DNA from 2 places in the Janthinobacterium sp. J1-1 genome. Region 1 is predicted to be linked to the other one. Evidence: predicted binding sites of a transcription regulator. Region 1 holds the regulator's gene; the other holds the start of a gene.
What was found. The regulator FNR, encoded in region 1, switches genes on or off when oxygen is low (the NO sensors DNR and NnrR bind a similar motif). The targets are predictions, from matches to a motif close to TTGATNNNNATCAA.
Positions count from the first base shown of each region.

Region 2: the regulator FNR is predicted to act here: its motif matches at 5,876-5,889, upstream of paaA (1,2-phenylacetyl-CoA epoxidase subunit PaaA).

Region 1 is NZ_CP132339.1:241,864-254,019, forward strand. Features, by position in the region: gene Q8L25_RS01060 (hypothetical protein) at 1-1,464, opposite strand, end outside; gene Q8L25_RS01065 (methyl-accepting chemotaxis protein) at 1,549-2,589, opposite strand; gene ccoN (cytochrome-c oxidase, cbb3-type subunit I) at 2,984-4,411, shown strand; gene ccoO (cytochrome-c oxidase, cbb3-type subunit II) at 4,427-5,041, shown strand; gene Q8L25_RS01080 (cbb3-type cytochrome c oxidase subunit 3) at 5,043-5,243, shown strand; gene ccoP (cytochrome-c oxidase, cbb3-type subunit III) at 5,236-6,162, shown strand; gene ccoG (cytochrome c oxidase accessory protein CcoG) at 6,167-7,558, shown strand; gene Q8L25_RS01095 (FixH family protein) at 7,615-8,139, shown strand; gene fnr (fumarate/nitrate reduction transcriptional regulator Fnr) at 8,140-8,898, opposite strand; gene Q8L25_RS01105 (response regulator) at 9,121-12,156, shown strand, end outside.
Region 2 is NZ_CP132339.1:1,734,768-1,746,923, reverse strand. Features, by position in the region: gene paaH (3-hydroxyacyl-CoA dehydrogenase PaaH) at 1-1,213, opposite strand, end outside; gene paaG (2-(1,2-epoxy-1,2-dihydrophenyl)acetyl-CoA isomerase PaaG) at 1,215-2,006, opposite strand; gene paaE (1,2-phenylacetyl-CoA epoxidase subunit PaaE) at 2,065-3,144, opposite strand; gene paaD (1,2-phenylacetyl-CoA epoxidase subunit PaaD) at 3,180-3,719, opposite strand; gene paaC (1,2-phenylacetyl-CoA epoxidase subunit PaaC) at 3,719-4,471, opposite strand; gene paaB (1,2-phenylacetyl-CoA epoxidase subunit PaaB) at 4,486-4,770, opposite strand; gene paaA (1,2-phenylacetyl-CoA epoxidase subunit PaaA) at 4,804-5,793, opposite strand; gene paaX (phenylacetic acid degradation operon negative regulatory protein PaaX) at 6,017-6,946, shown strand; gene Q8L25_RS07860 (hypothetical protein) at 7,034-7,288, opposite strand; gene Q8L25_RS07855 (M14-type cytosolic carboxypeptidase) at 7,431-8,555, shown strand; gene Q8L25_RS07850 (aminotransferase class V-fold PLP-dependent enzyme) at 8,563-9,870, opposite strand; gene Q8L25_RS07845 (TonB-dependent receptor) at 9,886-12,156, opposite strand, start outside.

The DNA of each region.
Region 1 (12,156 bases):
ATTGACGGGAATGCGCCAGTCACCGGGCGGCACGGCGTGGATCGGGATGCTCAGCCACTTCATCAGTTGCGAGGTGGCGGCGGCCGTGCGCACGGTGGCGGCCTTGCCCGCGGCGCTGGTATTGGCACGCACGCCCTTGTTCGGGTCGTATTTTGAGATCGGCGAATGGGGAAACCAGAAATCAAGGCTGCCACGCTCGGGCTGCCGATAGTGGTTGCTCCAGTAGTCATAATTACCCTGCTGGCCCACCGGGTGGCCCTGCGCAAAGACACGTTGGCTGAACACGCCATCGCCGCGCGTGCCCTGGATCTCTTCGGCGCTGAGGCCTAGCCAGCCGATGCCCTGTATCGGCGTGGCCGAGATCACCTGGTCATGCGGATTGCAATACAGCGTGACGCGGCCGCGCGTCGACCGCTGCGGGCCGCAGCCATACATGGCCTTGTCCTGGTCCAGGCTGAAATCGTGTTTCTGGTTGTCCGCCATGCGGCTCAGGCAGGGATCGACAGGGGGTTCCTGCGCCTGGCCGCGCACGATATCGAAGAAGGCCGCCAGCGTCTTGCGGCGCGCCTTGCCGCTTTGCCGGCCGACATTGCCGTCGACATCACGGACTTGCCCCTGCAGCCAGCCTTCGGTGTCGTTCCGGCGCAGCAGGCTGTAGGGCGGGTTGCACAGCACATAGGTGTCGGCCACGCAGCGGCCGGCCTTTCCCACCGCATCCTGGACATTGGCCATCTTATTACCAAGAAATGCCGCCGCCATGCCCACCATATTGCCCTGGCTATGACAGACAATGGTAATCGGTACGTCGGCCTGTTCCTTGCGGATCGCTTGCACCAGATGCGCCAGGCGCAGCGCGGCCAGCACGAAGTAGGGACGCGGCGGACAGGCATACACGATGCGGTCGTTGACGGGGTTCAGGTGCTCGATATGGATCCACAGGAACAGGGCGTCCGACAGCCCCTCGCCCCACAGATCCGGCAAGGACGAGCAGCCATTGGCGAACGGGCCGCCGCCCCAGTAATCGTGTTCGTTCAGGTAGACCGAATCGCCATAGTGCTGCAATTCAGTGGCGCTGGCCTTGTAGCCCCAGCGGAAGTGGATCACCGGCGAGAAATGCGCTTGCGGCGCGATGAAGGTGCTGGCCGTGTAATCGGGATCGACGTAACCGTCATCTGTCAGCTCGCCTTTGTAGCGCACCGGCGTCAACTGCCCGGCTTGCGCCGTGGCATGGCACAGGTGCTCGTCGCAACGCTTCATGCGTGTATTCAAGCCCTTGCACAGGCCTTCCTCCGCCGCGCGGTACCACTCGCCGTCGGAATTGACGCCGTGCACGAAGATGACGATGCCGGGGGACGGCATCTGCTGCACGCACGTGAGCAGGCTGTGGCTGTACAGGCAAGTGCCACTGAAGCGCCCTACGACATAATTGGCGGCATCATCACCCGGGTTGCTGGCATCGGTCATGGCAAGCCTTTGAAGTAACTGGACTCACCACTGTAAGGCGTTGCTTATATGCACTTGTTAAGCCAAATCAATCATGAAGCCAGATCAATTGCGCGTCTCCGCCCGCTGGCACACCACCCCATACCAGCCCAGTCCCTTGTACGTTTCGTAGCCCGGCGTGGCGGCGAACGAGACGGTCATGCCGCCGTCCTGGTAGAAGCCGGCACGGCGCTGGTCGGGGCGCAGCGGGAACACTTCGGTGAGCACCCCCTCGCCATCGGAACTGGCCAGCACGCGAAACGAAGAATCGAGGATCATGCAGCGCGTGCGCGCCCATTCCGCGTCCGTCAGGCGCACGCCCTTGACCACCGCTTGCGCCTGTGGCGCCCAGTCGAAAAAGATCACCAGCGCGCCCAGCACCTTGCCGTGCGTCGCGCCGCCTTCGCGGATCGCCGTCGCATAGGTGGCCACCTGGGCGTTGTGCAGCAGCGAGGTGGTGCACACGTCATCGGCCACATACTCCTCGCCGCTGACCGTGTTCAGCGCCGCCTTGAACCAGGGCGCCCTGGCGACGTTGCGGCCGGCCACCGGATACTGCTCGGGGCGGCCGCTGGCGACGATCATGCCGTCGGCATCGAGCACCCAGATATCCTTGTAGACCGTATAGCTGTCGAGGATCACCGACAGGCGCCGCGACGCATGCGCGCGCGCCGCCGCACCCGCATCACCGAGGCACTCCACCAGCGCCGAGTCGGTGGCCCACCAGCGCACGTCGCACGAGCGCTCGTACAGGTTGCGGTCGATGATGTCGATCATGTTCAGGGCCAGGTCGGCGCAGCGCTGGCCTTCATGCGACTGCATGCGCCCGATCATCAGGTCGCCGAGCGCGGTCAGGCTCGACAGCGAGCCGACCAGCTCCCGGTTCAGGCTGTCGGTCACTTCGCCGATGCGTTGCGAGACGTGCTTGACCTGGTTCGCCACCACGGCAAAACCGCGACCGGCGGCGCCCGCCCGCGCCGCCTCGATCAGGGCGTTGAGCGCCAGGAAATTGGCTTCGCGGTTGATGTCATTGATGTCACCGATCTTGCTGGTGGCAAGTTTACGGACCTGGTGCGTGAGATCGACGATTGCCTGTGGATTTGCCATGTGGACGCCCTCCTTTTTGAATTAACAGACATGCAAAAAGCGGGCCAGCAAATTAAATATGGAAAATTTATTCCAAAACAACTTTATATGCCAAATTGCACTATTTTGTCGCATTATTTTGTGCGCCGCACAATCCGGTGCGACAGCAGCACAACATTGGTGAGAAATCATGCATTTTGTCGTGCTGTCATGCCGCGGCCGTACTTTCCATGACGGCGCCACGGTGCGCTTGCAGGGATCTTGTCCGGCTTTTTTTACCTGGGTCAGGATTTATTTTGATGCTGCCGCACTAGCCATCTTTCATCTTGGGAATTTTGATCCACATCAAAGTTTTTTGGCCCCCAAACACTTAACCTCTGGCCACCATCATAAATAGACATTCCAGGGAGTCTTTGTGGATCAATCGCTGAACTATAACTACAAGATCGTGAAGCAATTCGCGATCGCTACTGTGGTATGGGGCGTCATCGGCATGCTGGTCGGCGTCATCATCGCCGCCCAACTGGCCTGGCCCGCCCTGAACCTCGACATACCGTGGCTCACTTACGGTCGTTTGCGGCCGCTGCACACGAATGCGGTCATTTTTGCGTTCGGTATCTGCGGCCTGTTTGCCACCTCGTACTACGTGGTGCAACGCACCTGCCAGGTTCGCCTGTTTTCCGACAAGCTGGCCGCCTTTACCTTCTGGGGCTGGCAAGCGGTGATCCTGTGCGCGGTCGTCAGCTTGCCGATGGGCCTGACGCGCGGCAAGGAATACGCCGAGCTGGAATGGCCGATCTCGATCCTGATCGCCGTCGTCTGGATCGCCTACGCGATCGTCTTCTTCGGCACCCTTATCAAGCGCAAGGTCAAGCATATCTACGTGGCCAACTGGTTCTTCGGCGCCTACATTCTGGCCGTGACGATTTTGCACGTGGTCAATGGCGCCGTCATGCCGGCCTCGTTCACCAAATCCTACTCGGCCTATGCCGGCGTGCAGGACGCCATGATTCAATGGTGGTACGGCCATAACGCGGTGGGCTTCATCCTGACCGCCGGCTATCTGGGCATGGTCTACTACTTCATCCCGAAACAGGCCGAGCGCCCGGTCTATTCCTACCGTTTGTCGATCGTCCACTTCTGGGCGCTGATCTTCACCTACATGTGGGCCGGCCCGCATCACCTGCACTACACGGCTTTGCCGGACTGGACCCAATCGATCGGCATGGTGTTTTCCCTGGTGCTGCTGGCGCCAAGCTGGGGCGGCATGATCAACGGCATCATGACCCTGTCGGGCGCCTGGCACAAGCTGCGCACCGATCCGATCCTGAAATTCATGATCGTCTCGCTGTCGTTCTACGGCATCGCCACCTTCGAAGGCCCGATGATGTCGATCAAGACCATCAACTCGCTGTCGCACTACACCGACTGGACCGTGGCCCACGTGCATGCGGGTGCTTTGGGCTGGGTCGGTTTCATCACCATGGGCTCGATCTACTACATCCTGCCGCGCGTGGCCGGCCAGACCAGGATGTACAGCACGCGCCTGGTCGACGTGCACTTCTGGGTCGCCACCATCGGTATCGTGCTGTATATCGCCGCCATGTGGATCGCCGGCGTGATGCAGGGCCTGATGTGGCGCGCGGTCAACCCGGACGGCACCCTGACCTACACCTTCGTCGAAGGCGTGAAAGCGACCTACCCGTACTACGTGGTGCGCGTCGGCGGTGGCCTGCTGTACCTGGCTGGCATGTGCGTGATGGGCTACAACACCTACATGACCTTGCGCGGCACCAAGTTGCCGGTCGCACGCATCCCGGAACTGAACGCGGCGCACGCCTGATAGGAGCGAAAGCAAATGAAATTCTCACATGCATGGATTGAAAAAAACCCCTGGCTGCTGATCGGCCTGGTCACCCTGGTGATCAGCGTCGGCGGCGCCGTTGAAATCGTGCCCCTGTTCTTCCAGAAGAGCACCACCGAGCCGATCGCCGGCCTGAAACCGTACTCGCCGCTGCGCCTGGCGGGGCGCGACATTTATGTGCGCGAAGGCTGCTACAACTGCCACTCGCAGATGATCCGTCCGCTGCGCGCCGAAACCGAACGCTATGGCCATTATTCGGTGGCCGGCGAGTTCGTCTACGACCGTCCGTTCCAGTGGGGTTCCAAGCGTACCGGGCCCGACCTGGCCAGGGTCGGCGCGCGCTACAGCGACGAATGGCACCGCACCCACCTGAACAATCCGCGCGACGTGGTGCCGGAATCGAACATGCCGTCCTACCCATGGCTGGCGAAGACCAAGCTGGCGCCGGAAGACATCGTGCCGAAGATGCGCGCCCTGAAACGCCTGGGCCAGCCGTACAGCGAGGAAGAGATCGCCGCCGGCCCGGAACAGCTGAAGGACAAAACGGAAGAAGACGCCTTGGTGGCCTACCTGCAAGGCCTGGGCACATTAATCAAAACGAGGAATTAGCATGGCAATCGAGAATCTGTTCGACAGCGCCAGCAGCGTCATGACGGTGGTTTCCTTTACGACGTTCCTGGCCATCCTGTGGTGGACATTCAGCCGCAGCAACAAGGACTTCGACGCGGCGGCCAACCTGCCGTTCGCCGATGAAGCGCTGGACTATCCGACCAACGCCGGAGCGGCAAAAGAGGAGCGCGGCCATGTCTGACTTTACCAGTGGTTTCTGGAATATTTACATTGTCGTGCTGTCCCTGCTGGGCATCATCGGCTGCGGCGTGCTGCTGTACTCGCAGTCGAAAGTGACGATACTGCCGGGCGCACCGGCCGACGGTACCACCGGCCACGTGTGGGACGAAGACCTGAAGGAACTCAATACGCCGATGCCGCGCTGGTGGATGTGGCTGTTCTACATCACCATCGTGTTCGCGCTGGCGTATCTGTTCCTGTACCCGGGCCTGGGTACCTATGCCGGCAAGCTGGGCTGGAAATCGTCGGGCCAGTACGAGCAGGAACTGAAAAAGGCGGAAGCCGACTACGGCCCCCTGTTCGACAAGTACCTGAAGCAGGATCTGAAAACCGTGGCCGCCGATCCGCAGGCGAACGCCATCGGCCAGCGTTTGTTCCTGACCTACTGCGCGCAGTGCCACGGTTCGGACGCGCGCGGCAACAAGGGTTTTCCGAACCTGACCGACAAGGACTGGCTGTATGGCGGCGATCCCGACATCATCAAGACCACCATCATGCACGGCCGTAACGGCATCATGATCCCGATGGGCGCCGCCCTCGGTTCGGAGCAGGATATCGAGAACGTGGCCCATTACGTGCTGAGCCTGTCGGGCTCGACCTCGGACCCGGTCAAATCGGTGCTGGGCAAATCGAAATTCGGCGCCTGCATGGCTTGCCATGGCGCCGATGCCAAGGGTAACCAGCAGCTCGGTGCACCGAACCTGACCGACAAGATCTGGCTGTATGGCGGCAGCGCCGACACCATCATGGAAACCATCCGCAAGGGCCGCAACAACACCATGCCCGCCTTCGGTGACTTCCTTGGCGAGTCGAAAGTACATGTGCTGTCGGCGTATATCTGGAGCCTCTCCAACCCTCAGCCTGCGGTTCCTGTGAAGTAATGTAATGGAACCCCAAGTCATCAAGATGTATGCGGCCCGCGAGCAGATCTACCCTCGCGAGGCCAAAGGACGCTATGCAACATGGCGCTGGGTGTGCGTCTGGCTCACCCAGCTGGCGTTCTACGGCTTGCCGTGGCTCAACTGGAACGGCAGGCAAGCCCTGCTGTTCGACTTGACCACGCGCAAGTTCTACATTTTCGGCGTGGTGCTGTGGCCGCAGGATTTCATCTATCTGGCGGCCCTGCTGATCATCGCGGCGTATTTGCTGTTCCTGGTCACGGCGATTGCCGGGCGGGTCTGGTGCGGCTTTTCCTGCCCGCAAACGGTGTATACCGAAATCTTCCTGTGGGTCGAACGCAAGATCGAAGGCACGCGCAGCGCGCGCATGGCGCTCGACCGCCAGGGCCCCTCCGTGCGCAAGACCGGCAAGAAGGTCGCCAAGCACCTGGCGTGGGGCGCGATCGCCCTGTGGACCGGCTTTACCTTTGTCGGCTACTTCACGCCGATCCAGGACCTGGTGCAGGAAGTGCGCACCTTTAACTTCGGCCCGTGGGAATGGTTCTGGATTCTGTTCTACAGCCTGGCCACCTACGGCAACGCGGGCTGGCTGCGCGAACAGGTGTGCAAATACATGTGCCCGTATGCGCGCTTCCAGAGCGCCATGTTCGATCAGGACACCCTGATCATCACCTACGATGACAAACGCGGCGAGCCGCGCGGTGCACTGAACAAGAAGGCGGCCAAGGAGGGGACGGAAAAAGCGCTGGGCGACTGCATCGACTGCACCCTGTGCGTGCAGGTGTGTCCGACCGGCATCGATATCCGCAACGGCCTGCAATATGAATGCATCGGCTGCGCCGCCTGCGTCGACGCCTGCAACAGCGTGATGGACAAGGTCGAGCGGCCGCGCGGGCTGATCCGCTACAGCACCGACCATGCGATGGAAAACAACTTCAGCTCGAAGCAGATCCGCCGGCGCGCCATGCGCCCGCGCGTGCTGATCTACACCTCGATCCTGGGGCTGATCATCATCGCCGTCTGTACCTCGCTGTTCCTGCGCACGCCCCTGAAAATGGACGTCATCCGCGACCGAGGTTCGATGGGCCGCGAAGTCGAAGACGGCATGATCGAAAACGTGTATCGCCTGCAGATCATGAACACCTCGGAAGAGCAGCAGCACTTCAGGATCGGCGTGTCCGGCTTGCCAGGCTTGAGCCTGGTCACGCGCGAGGAAGTGACCCTGCAGCCGACCGAAACGCTGGGCTGGCCGGTGCGTTTGCGCGTGCCGCACGGCGTCGGCGAGAAGGGCTCGAACAAGATCCATATCGAGCTGCAGTCGCTCGACGATCCGTCCTTGCATGTGCGCGAAAGCGCGGTATTCATCGTGCCGCGTTAAACCAAGAAGCGGCGCCTGGCCTTGCCTGGCGCCGTGTTGAATCAGGAGAAACACCCATGTCCAAGACCGCCAAACTGCAAGCTCCCGTCGATCCCTGGTACAAGCACCGCTGGCCTTGGCTGCTGATGATCGGCCCCGGCCTGTCGGTCGTCGTCGGCAGCTTCATGGGGTACATCGCGTTTACGCAACCCGATGCGCTGGTGGTGGGCGACTACTACAAGAAAGGCAAGGCGATCAACCAGGACTTGCGCCGCGACACCGTCGCCAGCGACCTGGCGATGGATACCAGCCTGGCCTACGACGTGGCGCAATCGCGCATCACCGGTTCCGTGCACAGTTTCGGCAAGGCCTACCAACAGCCTTTGCTGCTGCACCTGGCGCACGCCACCTTGCCGGAAAAAGATATCCGGCTGATGGTGCAGCCCGATGCGGACGGCAATTTTTCGGTATCGCTGCCGATGCTCGAACGCAGCCGCTGGCAGGTGCTGGTGGAAGACCAGCAGCGCGTGTGGCGCCTGTCGGGCATCTGGACCTGGCCGGCCCAGCGCGACATCACCATCCAGGCCGACAAGGAACTGTAATTATTTGCAGACGTCGGTGCCGGCCGTAATCGCCTTGAGTTTGGCCGGCTGCAGGATTTCAATCTCGCGGTTCGACACGCGCAGCCAGCCTTCCTTCTTGAATTTCGAGAGCAGACGGCTGATGCTTTCGATCGTCAGGCCGAGGTAGTTGCCGATTTCCTCGCGCGACATGCGCAGCTGGAAGTTACTGCCCGAATAGCCGCGCGCTTCATAGCGCGACGCCAGGTTGACGATAAAGGCGGCAAAGCGCTGGGTCGCCTGCATATTGCCCAGCAATAGCATCACGCTTTGCTCGCGCGTGATTTCCTGGCTCATCATGCGGTGGAAATGGCGCAGCAGGATCGGCATATTGCCCAGCAGTTGTTCCAGGCTGGAAAATGGAATTTCACACACTTCACTGTCTTCCAGCGCCACCGCATTGCAATGATGGCGATCGGCGCTGATGGCGTCCATGCCCAGCAGTTCGCCGGCCATCTGGAAACCGGTCACCTGTTCTTCGCCACCCTGGTTGATCTGGTAGGTCTTGAAATGACCGAGGCGGATCGCATACAGGTTCTGGAACGCGTCGCCGATACGGAACAGCGAGGCGCCGCGCACCACCTTGCGGCGCCGGCCGATAATCTGGTCGAGACGGTCCATGTCACCCACATCGAGTCCCATGGGCAGACACAACTGGTGCATGCTGCACGTCGCGCAACGCGCACGCAACACTTCCACGTTCACGGTGGGCAGGGTTGGCGTCAAGAGCTCTGGTGTCATGGTGAGTACCTTTTATAAAATACAACAACAAGTTTACTGTATATGCAGAGGTAGTGTGCCAATTTCGGCGAAATACGCCGAATAAACGACTTTCGTCATTTATTTTCATGGCAACCCCGCCACAAGCACACGCTTGCCAAGTTGATGTATTGATAGGAGAATTCCTCATAGCATCTCTCGCAGCGCGCTTGTGCCGCTTGCCCGTTTGCCAAGGATAAGGAAATGATGAAGCCTCTGGGCATTAAAGCAAAAGTCGCGCTGGCCACCAGCCTGACCTCGATCGCCATGATCGCCCTGGTGACCCTGGTGCAAGTGCAGCGCATGCGCGACGATTTCACCAAGGTACTATTAAGCCAGCAGACGGCGATGATCGACCGCACCGCCGAGGAACTCGACGACAAGCTCGGCATGCTGCTCGACGTGATCAGCGAAACGGCGCGCCGCCAGCCGGCCGCGCTGATGGCGCAGCCGGCCCAGTTGCGCCAGTACTATGAGCAGCGCGCCATGCTGGCCCTGTTCGACGACGTGCTGGTGCTCGATGCGCGCGGCAAGGTGATCAGCGACGTGCCCGAAGTACCGGGCCGCAGCGGCGTCGAGGTGGGCGACCGCGACTATTTCCGCACCGTCATGCGCACGCGCCAGCCGATGATCACCGAACCCTTGCTGGGCAAGAAAAGCGGGATGCCGATCGTGCAGATGGTCGCGCCGGTGCTGGGCGCCAACGGTGAAGTGGCCGGCATCGTGATCGGCGTGCTGCGCCTGTACAAGGACAACCTGCTGGGCGACCTGCGCACGACCAAGGTCGGCAAGAACGGCTATTACTTCATCCTCACGCAAGGCAAGGTGCCGCTGTACGTGCTGCATCCCGATCCGGCCAAGCTGCTGCAGCCGCGCGCAGCCAACGCCAATCCGGCCACCAGCGAGCTGATCGCGCGCGGCGGCGAAGGCAGCATGGTCAGCACCAACAGCCGTGGCATCAATGCTGTCAACAGCTTCAAGCATTTGAAATCGGTGAACTGGCTGCTGGCGGCCTCGCTGCCCATCGATGACGCCTTCGAGCCCTTCGATGGCGTGCTGTACCGGCTGGTGCTGTGGAGCGCCTGCGCCTCGCTGCTGGCAGCGCTGGTATTGGGCTGGGTCACGGTGCGGCTGCTGTCGCCGCTGGTGCGCCTGCGCGATACCCTGCTGGCCCTGCGCAGCAGCGGCCAGCGCTTCACGCCGCTGCCGGTCGAGCAGCGCGATGAAATCGGCGAACTGACGGCCGCCTTCAACAGCCTGATGAGCGAGCGCGACCGCCTGCAGCACGAGCTCGAAGCGCGCGCCAGCGAGCTGGAAAACGAGCGCGACCGCGCCGAAGCGGCCAACCGCGCGAAAAGCGATTTCGTCGCCAACATGAGCCATGAAATCCGCACGCCGCTCAATGCCGTGCTGGGCATGGTCTATTTATTGGGCAATACCAGGCTCAATACGGAACAGCGCAAATACCTGACCATGGTGCGCGTGGCCGGCCAGTCGCTGCTGGGCATCCTCAACGACGTGCTCGATTTTTCCAAGATCGAGGCGCGCCGCATGGACTTGTCGCCGGTCGAATTCGACCTCGATGAAGTGATGAACACGCTGGCCACCACCATGACCATGAATGCCGGCGAAAAGGAACTGGAACTGGCCATCGCCGTGGAATCGGACGTGCCGCGCCGCCTGGTGGGCGACGCCCAGCGCCTGCAGCAGATCCTCGTCAACCTGGCCGGCAACGCCATCAAATTTACCGCAAGCGGCGAAGTGGTGGTGGCCGTCAGCCTGGCCGAACAAACACCCGGCCAGGCCTGGCTGCGCTTCGAAGTGCGCGATACCGGCATCGGCATGACGCCGCAGCAGCAGGAACAACTATTTACCGCCTTCTCGCAGGGCGATCAAAGCATCACGCGGCGCTTCGGCGGCACCGGCCTGGGCCTGGCCATCAGCAAGCACCTGATCCACATGATGGGCGGCGATATCGCCGTGGCCAGCAGCGAAGGCAAGGGCAGCCGCTTCTGGTTCAGCGTGCCGTTCGAGGCGCTGGCACAACCAAACGAAGAGCGCCGCAAACCGGCCCTGGGCCAGCTGCGCCTGCTGGTGGCCGACGACAACCGCACCACGCGCGAACTGATCGTCAAACTGATCGAGGCCTGGGGCTGGGCCGCCGATGAAGTCGATTCCGGCTTTGCCGCCATCGAACTGTACCGCGAACGCCTGGAAAGCCAGCAGCCGTATGACGTGGTGCTGGCCGACTGGCACATGCCCGTCATGGACGGCCTGGCCACGGCCAAGGCGATACGCCAGGCGGCCACCGGCCAGCGCCAGCCGATCGTGGTGATGGTCAACGCCTTTGCCCGCAACCACCTGGAGGAAATCTCCAGCGCGGCCGAGGCCGACGTGGTGCTGATGAAGCCGATCACCGGATCGAGCCTGTTCGATGCGCTGCACCAGGCTTTGAGCGCCAAGCAGGATGGCGAACAGCATATCGCGCTGCAGCAGACCGGCACCGAACTGGCCGGCGTGCATTTCCTGCTGGTGGAAGACAATCATCTGAACCAGGCGGTGGCGCGCGGCATCCTCGAACACATGGGCGCCACGCTGGACGTGGTGGGCGACGGCCTGCAGGCGGTCGAGCGCCTGCGCATGGAGTCCCTGCGCTACGACATCGTGCTGATGGACATGCAGATGCCGGTGATGGACGGCTTCAGCGCCACCCACATCATCCGCACCGAACTGCGCCTGCAGTTGCCGGTGATCGCCATGACGGCCGGCGTGCTGGCCTCCGAGCGCGAGCGCTGCATGACGGCCGGCATCACCGACTTTATCGCCAAGCCGGTGGTGGTCGAGGAAATGATGGAAGTGATCAGCCGCCACCTGCCGAAACGCCCGACAGTACAGGCGGCAGCGGCCGCGCCGCTCGACGAGGAAGTGTTTTCCATGGCCGCGCTGATGCGCGTGATGGGCAAGGACCCCAAGGGCAGGGGCGTCTTGCGGCGCATGGTGGAAGACGCGCTGAACAAGGGCATGGCGCCCTTGCGCGACGCCGAAGCCGTCTTGCAGGCAGGCCGCCACAGCGACGTCGCGCGCATCCTGCACGGCCTGCGCGGCTCGGTGGGCACCCTGGGCACCAAGCGCCTGATCCGCGCCTCGTTCGCCACCGAGCAGGCCATCGACGAAGGCCGCCACGACGAAGTGCCGGCGCTGCTGGCGCAGACGGTACTGGAACTGGAGCAGGTGCTGGCG
Region 2 (12,156 bases), 1.5 Mb from region 1:
GGTCGGCGCGCGCCAGCGCCACGCGCTTGGCGGTGGCATAGTCGAGCGCCAGGTCGAACAGCACCGTGTCGGCGTGTTGATTGTCGTGCGCGCGCTGGGTGGCGCTGCGGCCATCCGTCAGGTAGATCGCCGCGCCATTGCAATGCAGGGCCGGCGCCGTGTCGCTGACCTGGCCTTCGAGCGTGACCCTGCTGGTGACATTGATGCCGGACGCTTCCAGGCGCTGCACCAGCGCGTGGACGATGCCGCTGTGGCCACGGCCGTCGCTGCCGACGGCGCTGGACAAGGCCACCACTTCCGGGCGCGGCTGTGCGCTTTCTTCCCTGGCAGCGGGGATGCTGGCGCCTTCGCCATACCGGTAAAAGCCACGGCCCGATTTGCGGCCCAAAAAGCCCGCATTGACCATTTCCTGCTGCAGCACGGACGGCGTGAAGCGCGGGTCGTTGAAATAGGCGCCGAACACCGATTGCGTGACGGAGAAGTTCACGTCATGGCCGATCAGGTCCATCAGCTCGAAGGGGCCCATGCGGAAACCGCCCGCTTCGCGCAGCACGGCATCGATGGTGGCGGCGTCGCCGGCCTGCTCGCTGAGCAAACGCCAGCCTTCCGCATAAAACGGACGGGCCACGCGGTTGACGATAAAGCCGGGCGTCGATTTCGCATGCACCGGCATCTTGCCCCAGGCAATCGAGGTGTCGTAAACGGTGGCGGCGACCGCTTCGCTGGTAGCCAGTCCACTGATCACTTCGACCAGCGCCATCAGCGGCACCGGGTTAAAAAAGTGCATGCCGACCAGGCGTTCAGGGCGGCGCAGCTTGGCGGCGATCGCGGTGACGGAAATCGACGAGGTATTGGTGGCCAGGATGCAGCGCTCACTGACCAGCGCTTCCAGGTCGGCGAACAGGCTGCGCTTGACGTCGAGGTTTTCGACGATGGCTTCGACCACCAGTGACGCATCGGCCACGTCGCTCAAGCTGCCGGCCGCCTGCAGGCGCGCTGTGGCGTCCTGCGCCTGCTGCGCCGTCATGCGGCCTTTCTCGGCCAGCTTCGTGTACATCTTGCCGATATCCGCCAGCGCCTTGCTGACGGCCTCGGGACGCGTGTCGTAGAGTTTCACGCGGTAGCCGGCGGCCGCCGCCACCTGCGCGATGCCGGCGCCCATGGCGCCGCTGCCGATCACGGCGACAATGCTGTTGTTGTCCAGAGCTGCCATCTCAGTGTCCCTTGAATTGCGGTGCGCGTTTTTCCATAAAGGCGGTCACGCCCTCGCGGTAGTCGTCGGTGTTACCGAGTTCGCTCATCATGCGCGCTTCCAGCGCCAGCTGCTGCGGCAGGGTATTGGCACCACTGAGAGCCAGCGCCTGCTTGGTGAACGCCAGGCCCTTGGTCGGCGCGGTGGAGAAATGCACGGCCAGTTTGCGCGTTTCCGCAGCCAGCTCGGCGTCGTCCACGCATTTCCAGATCAGGCCCCAGTCCTCCGCTTTTTCGGCCGTCAGTTTTTCACCGAGCATGGCCAGGCCCATGGCGCGCGCCGAACCGATCAGGCGTGGCAGGAAGAAGGTGCCGCCCGTGTCCGGGATCAGGCCCAGCTTGCAGAACACTTCGACAAAGCTGGCCGATTTGCCGGCGATAACGATATCGCAGGCCAGCGCCAGGTTGGCGCCCGCGCCGGCGGCCACGCCATTGACGGCGCAGAGTACCGGCATCGGCAAGGCCTTCAGGGCCAGCACAAGCGGCGCATAGTTTTTTTCCACCGACTCGCCCAGGTCCACGCCTTTCGAACCCGGTTCGACGGCGCGGTCGGACAGGTCCTGGCCGGCGCAGAAACCACGGCCGGCACCGGTCAGCACGAAGACGCGCACGGAATTGTCGGCGTTTGTTTTGGCAATCGCGTCGCGCACTTCCTCGTGCATGGCCTGCGTAAAGCTGTTCAGCTTGTCGGGACGGTTCAGGGTGAGCGTGGCGATGCCCTGCTCGATGGTGAAGAGGATGTTCTGGTAGGTCATGGCGTCTCGCTATTTTATTTATTGGCCCGCAACGGAAATCTGGGATCTGACCGTGGCTTTACTCTGCCTGGTCGAAATCGACAATCACCTTGTCGGTGACAGGAAAACTCTGGCAGCTGAGCACAAAGCCGCGTGCCACTTCGTAGTCTTCCAGCGCGTAGTTGACGTCCATCTCGACCTTGCCGTCGAGGACCTTGCAGCGGCAGGTGGAGCACACGCCGCCCTTGCAGGAATAGCGCATGTCGATACCCTGGCGCAGGCCGGCGTCGAGGATGGATTCCTTGTCCTTGTCCATCGTGAAGGTGGTGTGGTTGCCGTCCAGGATGACGGTCACTTCCGTCTCCTGCACCGCGCCGGCGGCCAGCTGGGCGCGTGGCTTGTGGGCGTTTTTCGGGATGCTGGCGGCGAACAGTTCGATCTTGATGTTTTGCTTGGGCATGCCGGCCGCCTGCAGGGCGGCGGATACGCCCAGCATCATGTCTTCCGGGCCGCAGATAAAGGCGTTGTCGTAGTCTTCCACCTTGATCCAGTGCTGCAGGAACTGTTCACATTTTTCCTGCGTGATGCGGCCGTTGAACAGTTCGATGTCCTGCTGTTCGCGGCTCATCACGTAGACCAGGTTCAGGCGCTCCAGATACACGTCCTTCAGGTCCGTCAGTTCTTCCTTGAAGATCACGGACGAGGAGGCGCGGTTACCGTAGAACAGCGTAAAACGGCTCAATGGTTCCGTCAGCAGGGTGGTCTTGATGATGGAGAGTATCGGCGTGATGCCGCTGCCCGAGGCGAACGCCAGGTAGTGCTTGCGGTTGACGCAGTCGAGCGGCACATTGAAGTGGCCCATCGGCGGCATGACTTCAATCGTCGCACCGGCTTTCAGCGTGTCGTTGGCCCAGGTGGAAAACGCGCCGCCGGGGGTGCGCTTGATCGCCACGCGCAAGGTGCCGTCCTGCACCGCCGAACAGATGGAGTACGAACGGCGCACGTCTTCCGCATTGATATTGGCGCGCAAGGTCAGGTGCTGGCCCTGCTGAAAGCGGAACTGCTGCTGCAACTCGGCAGGCACGTCGAAGGTGACGGCGATGGTGTCGCGCGTTTCATTGCGCACGTGGGACACCGACAGCGGATAAAATTTACTCATGCTTCATCTCCAGTTTCTACGCACTGCATGCTTTTTTAGTGGCACTTGAAGTAATCAAACGGTTCGCGGCAATCGATGCATTTGTACAGCGCCTTGCAGGGCGTGGAGCCGAACTGGCTGGTCAGCTGCGTATGGCTGGAACCGCAGTTCGGGCAGATCACATCCAGTTTTGGCGCCGCCACGCGTTTCACGCCCGATCTTGCCCCACCCTTCAGCCCACTGATATCGATCACCTGCTGCTGCGGCGGGGCGATGCCATAGCCTTTCAGCTTGGCCTTGCCCTCGTCGCTCATCCAGTCGGTGGTCCAGGCCGGCGACAATTGGTTCACCAGCGTGACGTTTTCCACGCCATGCTCGCGCAAGGCATCCGTCACCGCATCGGCGATCACCTGCATCGCCGGGCAACCGGAATAGGTCGGGGTGATCGTCACCACGCAGGCGTCATTGCCTGTCACTTCGACGGCGCGCACGATACCCAGGTCCACCACCGAAATGACGGGGATTTCCGGGTCCGGCACGTCGCCGAGCCAGGCCCAGACCTGCGCCGCATCGAGCGTGCCGGTGGCGGTATTCATTACCACTCCGCTCCGGGATAGGCGCGCTGCAGGAACTGCATCTCGGCCAGGATAAAACCCAGGTGTTCCGTATGCGTGCCCTGCTTGCCGCCCTTTTGCATCCAGGCGTCCGGCGCCGGCATGGTCAATGTGGCTTCGGCAAAGATCTCGGCCACGTGTTCCAGAAAGGCGGCGCGCAGCAGGTCGGCAGGCGGCGCGATGCCGGCCGCCACCATGGCGCTGTCGACCGCGTCATACTGGAACATCTCGCCCGTATACATCCACAGCGCGTCGGCCGCGGCCTGGGTTTTCTGGTGGCTTTCCGCCGTGCCGTCGCCCAGGCGCACGATCAGGTCACCGCTGCGGCGCAGGTGGTACGTCACTTCCTTGATCGACTTCTGCGCCACTTCGACGATGCGCGGGTCGCTCGCTTTCGTCAGCTCCAGCAGCTGGAAGTAGTGCCAGGTGTCGAAGAAGAACTGGCGCATCATGGTGTCGGCGTAGTTGCCGTTCGGCTGTTCGACCAGCAGGCAGTTGCGGAAGTCGTGGGCGTCGCGCATGAAGGCGATATCGTCCTCGTCGCGGCCCGCGTTTTCCAGTTCGGCCGCATAGCTGAACCACAAGCGCGTCTGGCCCAGCAGGTCCAGCGCGACGTTGGTCAGCGCCATGTCTTCTTCCAGCGCCGGACCCTTGCCGCACAGCTGCGACAGCTGCTGGCTGAGGATCAGGGCGTTGTCGCCCAGGCGCAGTAAATAAGTGACCTTGTCATCCATTGCGATCACTCCCATCACAGGTTCTTGACTTCTTCCGGCATCGGGAAGAAGGTGGGATGGCGATACACCTTGCTGTTCGACGGTTCGAACAGGGCGCCCTTGTCGCCGGGGCTGCTGGCAACGATATCGGCGGCGCGCACCACCCAGATGCTGACGCCTTCATTGCGGCGCGTGTACACGTCGCGCGCATGGTTGACCGCCATGGTGGCGTCGGAGGCGTGCAGGCTGCCCACATGCTTGTGCGCCAGGCCGTGCTGGCTGCGGATGAAAACTTCCCACAAAGGCCATTCTTTGCTCATGATGCTATCCCCTTACTGTTTTTATGTCGGTTCTCAGGCTGCCGCTTTGACTGCGGTCTGCTTGTCGGCGTAGGCCACCAGTGCATCGCGGAACCATGCGCCATCTTCATACGCTTTGACGCGCGTCTGCAGGCGTTCGCGGTTGCACGGGCCATTGCCCTTCAATACATTGTTGAACTCGGACCAGTCGATCTCGCCGAATTCATAGTGGCCGGTCTCGACGTTGAATTTCAGGTCGGGATCGGGCACGGTCAGGCCCAGGTATTCGATCTGCGGCACGGTCTGGTCGACCATGCGCTGGCGCAATTCGTCGTTCGAGAACAGCTTGATGCGCCATTGCGCCGATTGCGCGCTGTTGACGGACGCCGCGTCGGACGGGCCGAACATCATCAGCGACGGCCACCACCAGCGGTTCAGGGCATCCTGCGCCATGGCTTTCTGTGCTGGCGTGCCCTTGCACAGCGACATCATGATGTCGTAGCCCTGGCGCGCATGGAACGATTCTTCCTTGCAGACGCGGATCATGGCACGCGCATACGGCCCATACGAGCAGCGGCACAGCGGAATCTGGTTGATGATGGCCGAGCCGTCGACCAGCCAGCCGATGGCGCCCATGTCGGCCCACGACAGGGTCGGGTAGTTGAAGATGCTGGAATACTTGGCTTTGCCCGAGTGCAGGGCGGCCAGCAATTCGTCGCGCGACACGCCCAGCGTTTCGGCCGCGCTGTACAGGTACAGGCCGTGGCCCGCTTCGTCCTGGATCTTGGCCAACAGGATGGACTTGCGTTTCAGGGTCGGCGCGCGCGTCACCCAATTGCCTTCTGGCAATTGACCGACGATTTCCGAGTGGGCGTGCTGCGAAATCTGGCGGATCAGGGTCTTGCGGTAAGCGTCCGGCATCCAGTCCTTGGCCTCGATCTTGATGCCTTCGTCGATGCGTGCCTGGAAAGCCTGCTCTTCCGCGCCCATGTCGTCGATGGAACGAACGTTCTTGAGGCCGGTTTCAACCATTTGTGCGTACATGATCTGTCTCCCAATGGGTGGCTTGCGCTACTGCGCAAAGCGATAAACGGATAATACGATACATAAATCGATTTGCATACACTTGATTTGAATCATTTGAAAATTCCGTATCTTATGTTTCTTTTACGGAGGTATCATATGGAAAATAGTGCATGCAGCAGCGCAGAGCGAAGTAAACTGCTGCCTTTATAGAAATGTCCTCTTACGGCCAGACCAGGAACACATGAACAACACCGCTTGCACCGCATGGATAGCCGATTTCCTCGCCACTGACCCGCCCCGTTCGAAGTCGCTGGTGATGACGATCTTTGGCGACGCCATCGTGCCGCGCGGCGGGTCGATCTGGCTGGGCAGCCTGATCGAGCTGTTGGCGCCGTTCGGCGTCAACGACCGCCTGCTGCGCACCAGCGTGTTCCGCCTGGCGCAGGAAGGCTGGCTCAGTTCGCAACGGGATGGCCGCCGCAGCGCCTATGCGATCCGGCCGGAAGCGCTGGCCCGTTTCGAGCGCGCCTACCGCCGCATCTACGCGCCGCTGGTCAAGCACTGGGATGGCAGCTGGACCCTGGTGATCGGCGCGGCCGGCAATATCAATGCCAGCGAGCGGGGGGCGCTGCGCAAGGAGCTGCTGTGGGCCGGTTATGGCCTGGTCGCGCCCGGCATCTTCGGCCACCCGGCCAGCAATGGCGATGCGCTGGAAGACATCCTGGTGCGCAACGAAGTACAGGGCAAGCTGTATGTCTGCCACAGTACGGAGTTGCCGGGTGTCAGCACGCGGCCCCTGCGCGAAATGGTGGCCGAATGCTGGGACTTGTCGGAAGTGATGGCCGGCTACGAAAAATTCATCGCCAGCTTCCAGCCGCTGCTGGCCCTGCTTCAGGAGCAGCCGGCCATCGCGCCCGAGCAGGCTTTCGTGATCCGCTCGCTACTGACGCACGCCTATCGCCGGGTGCAGCTGCACGACCCGCAATTGCCGGTCGAACTGCTGCCCGAACCGTGGCCCGGCACGCAAGCCTATGCGCTGGCGCGCGCACTGTACCGGCGCACCTATGCGGCGGCGGAACAGCATATCCTGGCCACCCTGCGGCGCGAGGACGAACAGGCGGCCGATGTGAAGCCGTGGTTTTATGAGCGTTTCGGTGGCCTTGATACCTGAACCTAACGACGAAAATGCCGGGGGCCGGACGGGGACGCCGAGTCCCTCAGGGTCCGACCCCGGAATGTGCTGTTGGGGTTGTTCAACCTACTGCTTCGCCACCACCTGCTTCGCCCCCGCCAACAGATCCTGCCCCAGCTTGTCGAGCGCATTGACCTGCAACTGCATGGTGTCGAGGATGGCGTGGTTGAAAGCCAGTTCGGCCGGCGTGGTATAGCCGGGAAAGCGCAGGATGCGCAGCAGTTCCTGCAGGGTGGTGCCCTTGCCCAGGTGCGCCAGCGCATCGCTCAGGGCGCTGGCTTTCTTTTCCAGTTCGCGGATATGTTTGCCGTTGTCGTCCATGATGATCTCCCGGTGATGGAGCTATCACGTTAGCAAAGCAAGCCACACCGGGTTTGCGCCGGCACAAAGGCCCGGGCAAAACGGGTATCATCGCGCCATTGCACACGATGCAAACCCTAACTTGTTTTTACCAGGAACATTCATGACCATTAAAATCAGCCAGCAGTTCGACGCCGGCGCGATCGAGGTGCTGCGCGCCGACGATGCCCATTCGATCGAACTGAACATCCGCAAGGATTCCCACGCCGACATCACGCAATGGTTTTACTTCCGCCTGCAGGGCGCGCAAGGCGAGGCGTGCACGATCCGCTTCATGAACGCGGGAAAATCCGCCTATCCGGACGGCTGGAAAGACTACCAGGCCGTGGCCAGCTACGACCGCGAAACCTGGTTCCGCGTGCCGACCAGCTTTGACGGCGCCGTGATGACCATCGAACATACGCCGGAAGAAGAAAGCGTGTATTACGCCTATTTCGAGCCGTATCCATGGGACCGCCACCTGGCGCTGATCGACAGCGCGCAAGCGTCGCCACTGGTGCGTTTGATCGACCTGGGCAGCACGGTGGAAGGGCGCGACATGAACCTGCTGGTGGTCGGTGACGCCGATGCCGAGAAAAAAGTCTGGGTCATCGCGCGCCAGCATCCCGGTGAAACGATGGCCGAATGGTTTGTCGAAGGCATGCTCGAAGCGCTGCTGGACCAGGCCAACCCGTTTGCCCGCCAGTGCCTGCAGGACGCCGTGTTCTACGTGGTGCCGAACATGAATCCGGACGGTTCCGTGCACGGCAACCTGCGCACCAACGCGGCCGGCGCCAACCTGAACCGCGAATGGATGACGCCGACCATGGAACGCAGCCCGGAAGTGTTCCTGGTAAAACAGAAAATGCATGAAATCGGCTGCGACCTGTTCCTCGACGTGCATGGCGACGAAGGCCTGCCCTACGTGTTCGTGGCCGGCAGCGATGCGCTGGAAAATTTCACGTCAGCACAGAAGGCCGAGCAGGAGCGCTTTATCGCCGATTTCAAGGTGGCCAGTCCCGACTTCCAGGACGAGCACGGCTACGAAGACGGCCCGTTCACGCCCGAAGTGCTGACCATGGGTTCGCCCCATATCACGCACGCCTTTGGTTGCCTGTCGCTGACCCTGGAATTGCCGTTCAAGGACAATGCCAACGACCCCGACCAGCAAACCGGCTGGAGCGGTGCCCGCAGCGCCGCCCTGGGTGCGGCAGTACTGCAACCGATCCTCTCCAGCCTGCGCGCGTAAGCAAGCGCTACCCTTTGGCCACCTGGCGCAAGGCTGTCACCAGCTTGTCCAGGTGTGACTCGGGCGTAAAGATGGCTGGCGTGACGCGCAGGCACGCGCCGGACGCCAGGCCGTCGCGCGGCACGGCAAAGATGCCGTGCTGCTGCACCAGTTTTTTCGACAAGGCAAAATTGTCGGCCACGCTGGTTTTTCCCTTGATGCGAAATGACGCAATCGCGCTGCTCAGGCGCGGATCAGGCGAGGCCAGCACTTCGATGCCGGCGATGCCGCGCGCCGCTTCCACCCAGCGGTTGCGCAGCAGCCGCAGCCGCGCCTGCTTGTTGGCCACGCCTATCCGCGCGTGCAAGTCCAGCGCCGCCGGCAAGCTCAGGTAGGCCGCGAAATTGACCGTGCCCGTGTGCACGCGCGAGCGGATATCGTCGCCCATCTTTTCGCCCAGCCAGGGATCGATATCGGCCACCCTGCCCCGTTTGATGTAGGCGGCGCCCACGCCCACCGGCGCGCCTATCCACTTGTGCAGGTTGATGCCGACAAAGTCCGCCTGCAGGTCGGGGATCGTCATGTCCAGCTGGCCGAAGCCGTGCGCCGTATCGACGATCACATCGATGCCCCGTTCGCGCGCCATGCGGCTGATCTCGGCCACCGGCAAGACCATGCCGTTGCGGTGGTTCACATGCGTGAGCAGCATCAGTTTGAGCTTCGGGTGGCGCGCCATCGCCTGCGCATACGCATCGATGACATTGTCGTGCGTAAATGGTTCCGGCATGGCGATCGCCACCACCTCGGCGCCGCGCCGCTGCTGCAGCCAGCGCGTGACGGTGATCATATTGTCGTAGTCGATATCGGCATGCAGCACCGTGTCGCCCGGTTGCAGGCGGTTATAGCCGGCGATCAGGACCTGCAGCGCTTCCGTGGCGCCGCGCGTCAGCACGATCTCATCGACCGCCACGCCCAGCGCCCTGGCCGCCGCCGCGCGGGCCGCCTCGAAGTCGGCCGGAAAGCGCATGCGCGCATACCAGGCGTTGTCGCGGTTGACCATGGCCAGTTGCTGCTCGTAATGGGCCAGCACCGGCCTGGCCATCGAACCCCAGAAAGCGTTATCGAGCTGCAGCACCGCATCGGTGCTGTCGTACTGGGCGGCCACCGCCTGCCAGTAGGCCTGGTTGCCGGCCAGGCTGTCCGGCGTGGCGCCAGCCGGCACCGGCGGCAGGGGCGGCGGCAAGGCCGCGGACGCTGCCGAGGCCGCATCCACCGCCAGCGGCAGCGCCGCCGCCAGGGAACCGGCGCGCAGCAGCGCCCGGCGTTGTGGATTCATCTTCACCATCGCCCCTTAAAATTTCACTTTGTATTCGACATACAGGTTGCGGCCATCCGTATCATACGGCGCATTGCGCGAATAAATCAGGCCACGGCTGGCCTGGAAGGTCGCTTCGTCGGGATATTTATCGAGCACATTATCGATGCCGGCGCGGATCGATTGCGTGTCCGTGATCTTGTAGCTGGCCGCCAGGTCGAGAAACTGCATGGCGCCAAAGCGCTGGAAGATATCGCCCGTGGTATTGCCGGTGTTGTCGGTCCAGGCGCCGTAGTAGCGCACGCGGGCCAGCGTACTCCAGTTGCCCAGCTCATAGTTGCCGCTGATGGTGGCTTTCTGGCGCGGCAAACGTTCTTCGAAGACCTGGCGCTGCGCCGGATTGGTGACCAGGCTGGAATTGCCGCCGTCGACCTTGGTGGTGTTGTAGTTGTAGGCCAGGGTCAGGTTCAGCTTGCCATTGCCGATACGGCTCAGGTGGTTGCCGACGATATCGATGCCGCGCGTGGTGGTGTCGAAGTCGTTGGTGAAATAGCTGACCGAGGTGTAGCGCAGCGGATTGGCCACGCCAGCCGGCACGGCAAACGACGCGGACGTGCTGAAGCGGTCGCTGACCTTGATGTCATACACGTCGACCGAACCGGAGAATCCCGCCGGCGTCTTCCAGGTAAACCCCAGCGACAGGTTTTTCGATTTTTCCGGTTTCAAGGGCTGGGCGCCCAGCAGCACCGCCAGCGGGTCGTTGTTGGCCAGGCGGCCGCTGGTAAACAGCAGCAGGGTCTTGGTGTCGAGGCCCTGGTTGGTGCTGTTGGTATTCGACTGGCCCGGCGTCGGCGCGCGGAAACCGGTCGAGTACGAACCGCGCAAGGCCAGGCTGTCGCTCAGGGCATAGCGGGCCGACAGCTTGCCGTTGACGGTGCTGCCGAACTCGGAGAAATGTTCGTAGCGGGCCGCGCCGCCCAGGCTCAGCGCCTTGCTCACTGGCACCTCCACGTCGAGGTAGGCCGCATAGCTGTCCTGGCCCCAGCTGCCCGCCTGACGGTCGCTGAAACCGGGTGCGCCGTTGGCGTTGGCGTCCAGGCCCATGGCGGCGCCCGGCCCCACCGTCCAGGACGCCGTGTCGCCGGCCTTGACGCCATAGGTTTCATTGCGCGCTTCCGCGCCAAAGGCGATATTCACCGGTTGCGGCAACGCCGCGACCGGCAACTCATAGTTGAAGTTGGCGTTGAGGATTTTTTCCGTCTGCGACAAGCGACCCAGATAAAAGGCCGTCGGGCTGGCCGGCCCCATCGAGGCATTGATGGAATTGGCCAGTTCGTAGTCGATGCGGTTGCGGCCATATGACGCGCTGACATCCCAGCCGAGTTGCTCGCTGATACGCCCGCGCAGGCCGGCCACGAACTGCATGTCGTCCTGCTCGTTCGAGTAGCTGGGGCTGAAACCGAGCGGGTACACGCTGCGCAAGTCCCAGCCGGGGAACAGGGTGCTGGTTTTATAGGCGCCGGTGCTGGTGTCGGGATTGCGCCAGTTGAAGTCCGACGTGCCGTCGCTGTGGCTGTACAGGCCAAAACCGTAGAGTTCGATACTGTCGGACAGGGCCATGCTGGCATTGAAACCCAGCCGCTGGCTCTTGAGTTCAGGCTGGCCCCAGCGCTGCACCGGATTCGGCACCTTCAGTTCCGGATGCGCTTGCTGGAAAGCGATGGCGTCGGCCCGCTGGCGCGTGCGCGAGGTGGGATCGGACTTGGCCAGCGCGCCGAAAATGCTGGCCTTGCCCGTCTCGCCAAACGCAAAACCCGTCTTCAGGTTGAGTTCGTTGGCCTTGCCGTCGCCTTCGGCATATTGCGAATGGTGCACGGACAGTTCGGTACCGACCGTATCGTCGAGAATGATATTGATCACGCCGGCAATCGCGTCCGAGCCGTACTGGGCCGAGGCGCCGTCGCGCAGTACTTCGATGCGCTTGATGGCGGACACGGGAATCTGCGCCAGGTCCGGCGCCTGGGCACCACGCGCGCCGAGCAGCGCGCTGCGGTGGAAACGCTTGCCATTGACCAGCACCAGGGTCTGGTCCGGCGACAGGCCGCGCAGGGTGGCCGGCCGCACGAAGACTTGCCCGTCAGCCATCGGCAAGCGCTGCACCACATACGAGGGCACCAGTTGCGCCAGCACGTCGTTCAGGTCCGACGATTCGACCGCGCCGATATCTTCGCGGTTGAACACATCGACGGGTGCCATGGTGTCGAACTGGGTGCGGTTGCTGCCGCGCGTGCCGGTAACGATCACGGC